Alkalilimnicola ehrlichii MLHE-1: one gene and its partner. The protein of the gene in region 1 interacts with the protein of each later gene in a pairwise test. Links are inferred from orthologs where the notes say so. Each region holds a gene or a part of one and is shown on either strand. Other genes may lie near its edges.

Region 1 (4,662 bases):
TGGACGCGGTCCGCCACCGCCGGCACAGCCCGGATCCCCGTTTCTTTTTGGGGCGGGGCAAGGTCGAGGAACTCGCCGCGCGTATCCCCGCGGAAGGGATCGACCTGGTCCTGATCGACCACGCCATCAGTCCGGCGCAGGAGCGTAACTTGGAGCGGGCGTTCCGCTGCCGGGTGCTGGACCGTACCGGCCTGATCCTCGATATCTTTGCCCAGCGGGCTCGCTCCCATGAGGGCAAGCTGCAGGTGGAGTTGGCCCAGCTGCGCCACATCGCCAGCCGATTGGTCCGCGGCTGGTCGCACCTGGAGCGCCAGAAAGGCGGGATCGGCCTTCGCGGGCCGGGTGAGACCCAGCTCGAGATGGACCGGCGCATGCTCGGCACGCGCATCAAGCAACTGGAGCGCAAGCTGGAGAAGGTGCGCCGCCAGCGCGCCCAGGGCCGGCAGGCGCGTCGGCGCCAGGAGTTTCCGGTGGTCTCGCTGGTCGGCTACACCAACGCCGGCAAGTCCACGCTGTTCAACGCCCTGACCGGTTCCGGCCTCTACGCCGACGACCGCCTTTTCGCTACCCTGGACACCACCCTGCGACGGCTGGAACTCCCGGACGGCCAGCCGGTCATACTGGCGGATACGGTCGGTTTTATCAGTGACCTGCCGCACGGCCTGGTGGCCGCCTTCCGCTCCACTCTGGAGGAGGTGGGTGAATCCGATCTGCTGCTGCATGTGGTGGACGCAGCCGATCCGGATCGCCGAGAGCACGCGCGCCAGGTGCAGCAGGTACTGGCCGACATAGGCGCCAGCGAGGTGCCGGTGTTGACGGTGTACAATAAGGCCGACCTCTGCCAACACCCGGTCGGTATCCTCCGCGACGACCGCGAGGCCCCCGAGGCGGTCTGGGTGTCGGCGGCCGCGGGCCGCGGGCTCGACGAGCTTGAGGAGGCCGTGGCCGAGTGCCTGGGCGGTGGCCGCGTACGGGGCCGCGTGCGGCTGCCGGCCCACCAGGGGCGGCTGCGGGCCCGGTTCTATCAGCTCGGCCAGGTCCTGGACGAGCGGGTGGAGGAGGACGGTGTGATCGACCTGCTGGTGGACCTGCCCCGGCGCGAACTGGACCGGTTGCGGAGCAACGAGGGGCTTACAGCGCCCCTGGAGACTGAGACTGCGCTACACGACCCATCCTGAACCCCGCCTTGCGGGAACAGCGACGCTCTCATTACAATCATCGGTTGCGCTTTGCAGCGCAGGCGGATCCAACCTTTTAAACCACGGAGACATCCATGGCGTGGAATGAGCCAGGTGGCGGTAACCGCGATCCCTGGGGTGGCGGCAACCGCGGTGGCGGGGGCGGCGACAACCAGGGGCCGCCCGACCTCGATGAGGCCATCAACAAGGTGCGCGACAAGGTCACCCAGCTTTTCGGTGGCAAGAAGGGCGGCGGTGCCGGCAACGGCGGCGGTTCCGGTCAGGGCTTCAAAGGGCCTGGCGCCAAGGGTATTGCCCTGCTTGGCGGTCTGGTGATCGCCGGTTGGCTCGCCTCCGGTATCTATATCGTGGACGAGGGGCAGCGTGGGGTGGAGCTGACCTTTGGTGCCAACACCGGCGTCACCCAGCCCGGTCCGCACTGGCACTTCCCGCGTCCCATTGGCAGCGTCGAGCGGGTGGACGTCTCCGAGGTGCGCACCATCGAGATCGGTTACGAGTCCATGGGCGAGCGGACCCGATCGGTGCTGCGCGAGGCCCTGATGCTCACCCGGGACGAGAACATCGTGAACCTCAAGGTGGCGGTGCAATACCGGGTGAGCGACCCGGCCAACTATCTGTTCAACTTCCGCTTTCCGGATGACACCCTGAAGCAGCTCGCGGAGAGCGCGTTGCGCGAGGTGGTGGGTAAGGCCGAGGCGCCCGAGGACGTGGAGATCGGCCCGGGGGAGGACTTTGGCCAGCTCGCCGATGAACTGGCCGATCAGCTTACCGAGGAGGAGTTGCAGGCGCTGATGACGGGGGCCGACGAGACGGCCCGCGCCCACATCACACCGCTGGAATGGGTGCTCACCCAGGGCCGTGCCCAGGTGGCGGATGAGTCGGAGCGGCTCATTCAGGAGGCGCTGGACCGCTACCAGGCCGGGATCACCCTGGTCCGGGTCGCCATCCAGGACGCCCAGCCGCCGGAAGAGGTGCAGCCGGCCTTCGCCGACGCCATCCGTGCCCGCGAGGACCAGCAGCGCACCATCAGCCGCGCCCGTGCCTATGCTAATGCACTGCTCCCGCGTGCCGAGGGTCAAGCGGCCCGCCAGCGGGAGGAGGCCCAGGCCTACCGCGATCAGGTGATCGCACGGGCCCAGGGTGAATCCGAGCGCTTCACCGCCCTGCTTAACGAGTACGAGCGGGCGCCGCAGGTGACCCGCCAGCGGCTCTACCTGGAGACCATGGAGCGGGTGTTGGGCAACAGCAGCAAGATCATGATCGATGTCGAGGGTGGTCAGCCGCTGATGTACCTGCCGCTGGACCGTATGATCGACCGGCGTGGCGTCGAGCAGGACGGGGAGGACAACGACGAGGCGCGCGACCTGTCCATGGCCCCGCCGCTGGGCGGCCGGGACGCGGTCACGCCCACCGAGCGCGCGCGTGACTCGCTGCGGACCCGGGAGGTGCGCTGATGAATCAGATGATTAAGTCGGTATTGATACCGGTTGTGGTGGTGGCCGCCATCCTGGCCTATTTCTCCGTGTTTACGGTGGACGAGCGGGAGTTCGCCCTGAAGTTCCGCCTGGGTGAGGTCGTGCGCGATGACTTCGAGCCCGGGTTGCACTTCAAGCTGCCCTTCGTCAATAACGTGCGCAAGTTCGACCGCCGGGTGCAGACCCTGGACGCCGAGCCGCAGCGCTTTCTCACCGCGGAGAACAAGAACCTGATCGTCGACTCCTTCGTGAAGTGGCGGATCAGTGATCCCACCCGGTTCTATGTCTCGTTTGCCGGTGGCGACTTCCAGCGTGCCAACTCACGGCTGCGCGAGATCGTCCAGCAGGGGCTGCGCGACGAGTTTGGTCAGCGCACGGTGGAGAACGTGATCTCCGGCGAACGCGTCGAGATCATGGAGATCCTGCGCGAGCGGTCCGCGGAATCGGTCGAGGACGTGGGGATCGCGGTGCTGGATGTGCGGCTCAAGCGCATCGACCTGCCGGAGGACGTCAACGAGTCCATCTTCCAGCGTATGGCGGCTGAGCGTGAGCGTGTGGCCCGCGAACTGCGGGCCCTTGGTGAGGAGGCGGGCGAGCGTATCCGCGCCGATGCCGACCGCCAGCGCACGGTCATCCTGGCCGAGGCCTATCGTGATGCCGAGCGCCTGCGTGGTGATGGTGACGCCCAGTCGGCCGCCATCTACGCCGCGGCGTACAACGACAACCCGGAGTTCTACGCCTTCCACCGCAGCCTGGGGGCCTACAGTCAGACCTTCCGGAGCAAGGAGGACATGCTGGTGCTCTCACCGGACAGTGAGTTCTTCCGGTACTTCAACACCAACGGTCTGGAACTCCCCTTAGGGGCCGATGAGTGAACCCCGCGGCGTCTTCCTAAAGGCGAGCTTTCGACTAAAGCCGGGCCGGGCCGTAAGGCCCGGCCTTTTTTATGACAGGCAAACGGGTATCATGCTCAGCGAACGTGCGGACCTGTACCCTGCCGTCTTTTTCCGGAACTGAAGGACTTCCCATGAGCGATTCCGCCTTCAGCAAAGACAACCGCTGGTTGCTGCCCGAGGGTGTGGACGAGCTGCTGCCCCCCAGGGCCGCCCAGATGGAGACCCTGCGCCGGCAACTGCTGGACCAGTTCGGTGCCTGGGGCTACGAGCTGGTGATGCCCCCCTTCATCGAATACCTGGACTCGCTGCTCACCGGCACCGGGCACGACCTGGATGTGCAGACCTTCAAGCTCACTGACCAGCTCACCGGTCGGTTGATGGGCGTTCGCGCCGACATCACCCCGCAGGTGGCGCGCATCGATGCCCACCGCCTGCGCCGTGAGGCGCCCTCGCGGCTCTGCTACATCGGCAGCGTCCTGCACGCCCGGCCCGAGGGCATCTCCCGGTCGCGCAACCCGGTCCAGGTGGGCGCCGAGTTGTTCGGCCACGCGGGGGTCGAGAGCGACATCGAGATCATCAGCCTGGCGGTGGCGAGTCTGCGCACGGCCGGCGTCGCCCAACCCCACCTGGACCTGGGCCATGTGGGCATCTTCCGCGGTCTGGCCCGGGCCGCCGGCTGCACCCCCGCGCAGGAGGGGGCGCTGCTGGAGGCATTGCAACGCAAGGCGGTGGCGGAGATCGATGAGCTTCTCGACGAGGCCGCGATCGACCCGCACTTGCGCCGGATGCTGCGGGCCCTGCCGCAGCTCAACGGCGGCCTGGAGGCCCTCGACCATGCCGGCGAGGTATTGGCTGAGGCGCCTCAGGGGGTCCGCCAGGCGCTGCGCACCCTCTGGGGCGTGGCCGCCGGCCTGGAGCGTCGTCTGCCCGATTTGCCGTTGCACTTCGATCTCGCCGAGCTGCGCGGCTATGGCTACCACACCGGCATCGTATTCGCCGCCCTGGTGCCCGGATATGGCTCTGAGGTGGCGCGTGGCGGCCGCTACGACGACATCGGACGGGTGTTCGGAAATCCCCGTCCGGCCACCGGCT
Region 2 (4,770 bases), 1.6 Mb from region 1 along the record:
GTTCCAGGCCCACCAGCTTCACCTTGATGAGCTCGTGGGACTCCAGCGCCAGTTCGATCTCGGCCATCACCGCCTCGGTGAGGCCGGCATTGCCGGTGCGGACCACGGGCTTGAGGTCGTGGGCCAGGCGACGCAGGTGGCGACGCTGGGACTCGTTGAGCCGCATGAGGAACTCCTGAGAAGATGTCGGATAGCGATGGGCGCGAAAGACTACCACGGCGGCCGGTCCTGCGCACGGATAGCGGGCCGTTCAGCAGCGTCAAGCTGGAGCTGGGCGCGGTCACCCTGCTGGCGCTTTGTGCCGCCCTGGTGGTGGTGGCCACGGACTTGGGGCTGTTGGCGGACCTGCTGATCCTGATCTCAGTGGGCGTTGGCGGCGGCCTCTGGGTGGCCTGGCGGACCCGCCGGGTGGTCCGGGCGCAGCAACGGGAGCGGGATCATGGGGCGTCGTAAGCGCAGGCCGGGCAGCCGGCGCTGGCTGGACGAGCACCACAGCGACCACTGGGTGCAGCAGGCGCAGAAGGCCGGCTACCGGTCCCGGGCGGCGTTCAAGCTGCTGGAGATCCAGGAGAAGGACCGCCTCATCCGCCCGGGCATGACCGTGGTGGACCTGGGCGCGGCCCCCGGTGGCTGGTGCCAGGTCGCCGCGGAGTTGGTGGGCGACCGTGGTGCCGTCTTCGCGCTGGATATCCTGCCCATGGAGGCCTTGCCCGGCGTCCACGTCATCCAGGGCGATTTCACCGAGGAGGCGCCCCTGCAGGCGCTGCTCCAGGCGCTGGAGGGTCGGCCAGTGGACCTGGTGCTCTCCGACATGGCCCCGAACCTCTCCGGTGTCCGGGTGGTGGATCAGCCGCGGGCCATGTATCTGGCGGAACTTGCACTTGACTTTGCAGGTCAAGTATTACAACCGGGCGGTGATTTTCTGACCAAGGTGTTCCATGGTGAAGGCCTGGATGACTATCGGCGCGATTTACAACGTCAATTCAGCAAGGTAATCACCCGAAAACCGCGTGCTTCGCGGGCCCGCAGCCGTGAATCCTACCTGCTGGCCCGCGGGTTCGGACTGTAGTAGGGTTCTAGGGAATTGCATTCAGCTCACTGGTGGCCCGGCGTCCGCGCCGGGCCCCATGCAAGTGAAGGAGAGGTCGGCCCGTGAATGACATGGCCAAGAATCTGATCCTCTGGATCATCATCGCCGTGGTCCTGATGTCCGTGTTCAGCAACTTCCAGGAACGCGGTGCCCCGGGGCCGGAGCAGATGAAATACTCCGAGTTCCTCCGCCATGTGGAGGCCGGAGAGGTCCGTGAGGTGATGATCCAGGGCGATAAGATCACCGTGGAGCGCGCCGATGGCACGCGGGCCCACACCTACAACCCGGAGTCGGACAACCGGGCGCTGATTGGCACCCTGCTGGAGCACGACGTCACCATCGATGCCCGCGAGCCGGAAGGCCGCAACATGTTGGTGCAGATTCTCATCTCCTGGTTCCCGTTCCTGCTGCTGATTGCCGTGTGGATCTACTTCATGCGCCAGATGCAGGGGGGTGGCGCGGGTCGTGGGGCCATGTCCTTCGGTAAGAGCAAGGCCAAGCTCATGACCGAGGAGCAGAGCAAGGTCACCTTCAACGACGTGGCCGGCTGCGACGAGGCCAAGGACGACGTGGCGGAGCTGGTGGACTTCCTGCGGGATCCGTCCAAGTTCCAGCGCCTGGGCGGGACCATCCCCCGCGGGGTGTTGATGGTCGGCCCCCCCGGCACCGGTAAAACGCTGCTCGCCAAGGCGATCGCCGGTGAGGCCAAGGTGCCGTTCTTCAGCATCTCCGGCTCCGATTTCGTCGAGATGTTCGTCGGCGTGGGTGCTTCCCGCGTGCGCGATATGTTCAGCCAGGCCAAGAAGCACAGCCCCTGCATCATCTTCATCGACGAGATCGACGCCGTGGGCCGCCAGCGCGGTGCCGGCCTGGGCGGGGGGCACGACGAGCGTGAGCAGACCCTGAACCAGCTGCTGGTGGAGATGGACGGTTTCGAGGGCAATGAGGGCGTCATCGTCATCGCCGCCACCAACCGCCCCGACGTGCTCGACCCGGCCCTGCTGCGCCCGGGCCGTTTTGATCGCCAGGTGGTGGTGCCGTTGCCGGACGTACGCGGCCGCGAGCACATCCTCAAGGTGCACATGAAGAAGGTGCCCCTGGACGACGATGTCACCCCCGCGATCCTGGCCCGCGGCACCCCGGGCTTCTCGGGCGCTGACCTGGCCAACCTGGTCAACGAGGCCGCCCTGTTCGCCGCCCGCGCCAACAAGCGGGTGGTGGACCAGGAGGACTTCGAGAAGGCCAAGGACAAGATCATGATGGGCTCCGAGCGTAAGTCCATGGTGATGAAGGAGGATGAGAAGCGCCTGACCGCCTACCACGAGGCCGGCCACGCCATCGTCGGGTTGGTCACCCCGGAGCACGATCCGGTGCACAAGGTGACCATCATCCCCCGCGGCCGGGCCTTGGGCGTGACCATGTTCCTACCGGAAGAGGACCGTTACAGCTACACCAAGCAACGCCTGAACAGCATGATCGCCAGCCTGTTCGGCGGCCGTATCGCCGAGGAGCTGATCTTCGGCCACGAGCGGGTGACCACCGGCGCCTCCAATGACATCCAGCGGGCCACCGAGATTGCCCGCAACATGGTCACCAAGTGGGGGCTGTCCGCCCGCCTGGGCCCCCTGGCCTACGGAGATGAGGAGGGCGAGGTCTTCCTCGGTCATTCGGTGACCCAGCATAAGGACGTTTCGGAAGAGACCCAGCACGCCATCGACGAGGAGGTGCGGGCCATCATCGACGCCAACTACACGGCGGCGGAGAAGATCATCCGCGAGCACATGGATCAGCTTCACGTGATGGCCGATGCACTGATGCGCTACGAGACCATCGATCGTGCTCAGATCGACGACATCATGGCCGGGCGCGAGCCGCGGCCGCCGAAGGGCTGGTCCGGGCCTTCGGACGATGACGATGACCGTGCCGAGGGCGAGAAGGTGGGTAAGGACGAGCGCGGCCGTATTGGCGGCCCCGCCACCAGCGAACACTGATGGCGGGCAGTGAAGCAGGGCCCGAGGCGCAGCCGCCGCTGCGCCTCGGGCGTTTTCGGCTGCCGTCGACCCGGCCCCTGGTGATGGGGGTCCTGAACGTCACTCCCGATTCCTTCTCGGACGGGGGGGTCCACCTCTCCCGGGCGGCTGCCATCCGCCAGGCCCGGTGTTTGGTGGGGCAGGGCGCGGATATCATCGATATTGGCGGTGAGTCCACCCGGCCGGGCGCCGAGCCGGTGCCGACGGAGCAGGAACTGGAGCGGGTGCTCCCGGTCCTGGAGGCGGTGACGGGCGAGCTCGATGTGCCCGTATCGGTGGATACCAGCAAGCCGGCAGTGATGACCGCAGCCGCCGCGTCCGGCGCCGCCCTGATCAACGATGTCTATGCGCTGCGGGCGCCCGGTGCCCTGGCCGCCGCCGCCGACAGCGGTCTGCCAGTGTGCCTCATGCACATGCAGGGTGAGCCGCGGACCATGCAGCGCGACCCCCGCTACCGGGATGTGGTCGACGAAGTCAATGCCTTCCTCATGGCACGGGTCCGGGCCTGCGAACAGGCCGGCATCCCGCGCGCACGGCTGCTGCTTGATCCGGGCTTTGGGTTTGGCAAGAGTCTCAATCATAATTACACCCTGTTGGGCCGGCTCGATGCCGTCTGTGCGCTGGGGCCGCCCGTGCTGGTGGGCATGTCGCGCAAATCCATGCTGGGGGGCGTCACCGGTCGTCCGGTGGACGGGCGGCTCGCCGCCGGCCTGGCAGCGGCCGTGTGCGCCGTGGAGCGTGGCGCGCGCATCGTGCGGACCCATGACGTGGCGCCGACCGTGGATGCGCTGCGGGTCGCCGGGGCGGCGATGGCCGCGGCACAGGGAGCACCCATAACGGGGCAGGAGAAACAGTAACGTGAAAAAGGAATACTTTGGCACCGACGGCATTCGCGGCACCGTCGGGGAGCCGCCCATCACCCCGGATTTCATGCTGCATCTGGGCTGGGCGGCCGGGCGGGTTTTGGCGCGCGCCGGGCAGTCCTCGGTGTTGGTCGGCAAGGACACCCGGATCTCCGGCTACATGCTGGAGTCCGCCCTGGAGTCCGGCTTTGCGGCCGCCGGGGTCAACGTCAAACTGCTCGGGCCCATGCCCACCCCGGCCATAGCCTACCTGACACGCACTCTGCGGGCCGCCGCCGGGGTGGTGATCAGCGCCTCACACAACCCCCACGAAGACAACGGGATCAAGTTCTTCTCCGATGATGGGGAGAAGCTCGACGATGCCACCGAGCTGGCCATTGAGGCCGAACTGCGGCAACCCCTCAAGCCGGCGCCCTCCGCGCGGCTGGGGAAGGCCTCCCGGATCAACGACGCCCCGGGGCGTTATATCGAGTTCTGTAAACGCAGCTTTCCCTACGAACTGAGCCTGCGGGGCCTGCGCCTGGTGGTCGACTGTGCCAATGGCGCCACCTACCACGTGGCCCCCGCGGTCTTCCACGAGCTGGGCGCCGAGGTCATCCCGTTGGCCGATGACCCGGATGGTCTGAATATCAACGCCGACTGCGGCTCGTTGCACCCGAAGGGCCTCCAGGCCGCCGTGCGTGAGCACGATGCGGACGCCGGCATCGCCTTTGACGGGGATGGCGACCGCGTGATTATGGTGGATCACCGGGGCGAGGTGGTGGACGGCGACGGTCTGCTCTACATC

The links.
Region 2: the proteins of hflC (region 1) and ftsH interact in binary tests that used the Escherichia coli proteins (3 or more experiments, as listed by UniProt). The link is inferred for Alkalilimnicola ehrlichii MLHE-1 from one-to-one orthologs.

The regions. Positions count from the first base shown.
Region 1 is NC_008340.1:622,719-627,380, forward strand. The notes cover bases 1,602-4,600. They hold hflC (protease modulator HflC), read left to right. Parts: upstream 1,602-2,652; coding sequence 2,653-3,549; downstream 3,550-4,600. Other genes in these bases: hflK (FtsH protease activity modulator HflK), read left to right, coding at 1,602-2,653; MLG_RS02955 (ATP phosphoribosyltransferase regulatory subunit), read left to right, coding at 3,702-4,600. Outside these bases: ribosome rescue GTPase HflX, read left to right, coding at 1-1,178; more of hflK, read left to right, coding at 1,274-1,601; more of MLG_RS02955, read left to right, coding at 4,601-4,662.
Region 2 is NC_008340.1:2,242,589-2,247,358, reverse strand. What follows is about bases 671-3,621. They hold ftsH (ATP-dependent zinc metalloprotease FtsH), read left to right. Parts: upstream 671-1,161; coding sequence 1,162-3,081; downstream 3,082-3,621. Other genes in these bases: folP (dihydropteroate synthase), read left to right, coding at 3,081-3,621; rlmE (23S rRNA (uridine(2552)-2'-O)-methyltransferase RlmE), read left to right, coding at 671-1,069. Also shown: ribosome assembly RNA-binding protein YhbY, read right to left, coding at 1-166; MLG_RS10050 (hypothetical protein), read left to right, coding at 184-453; more of rlmE, read left to right, coding at 440-670; more of folP, read left to right, coding at 3,622-3,977; glmM (phosphoglucosamine mutase), read left to right, coding at 3,979-4,770. UniProt on the Escherichia coli protein: Acts as a processive, ATP-dependent zinc metallopeptidase for both cytoplasmic and membrane proteins. Plays a role in the quality control of integral membrane proteins.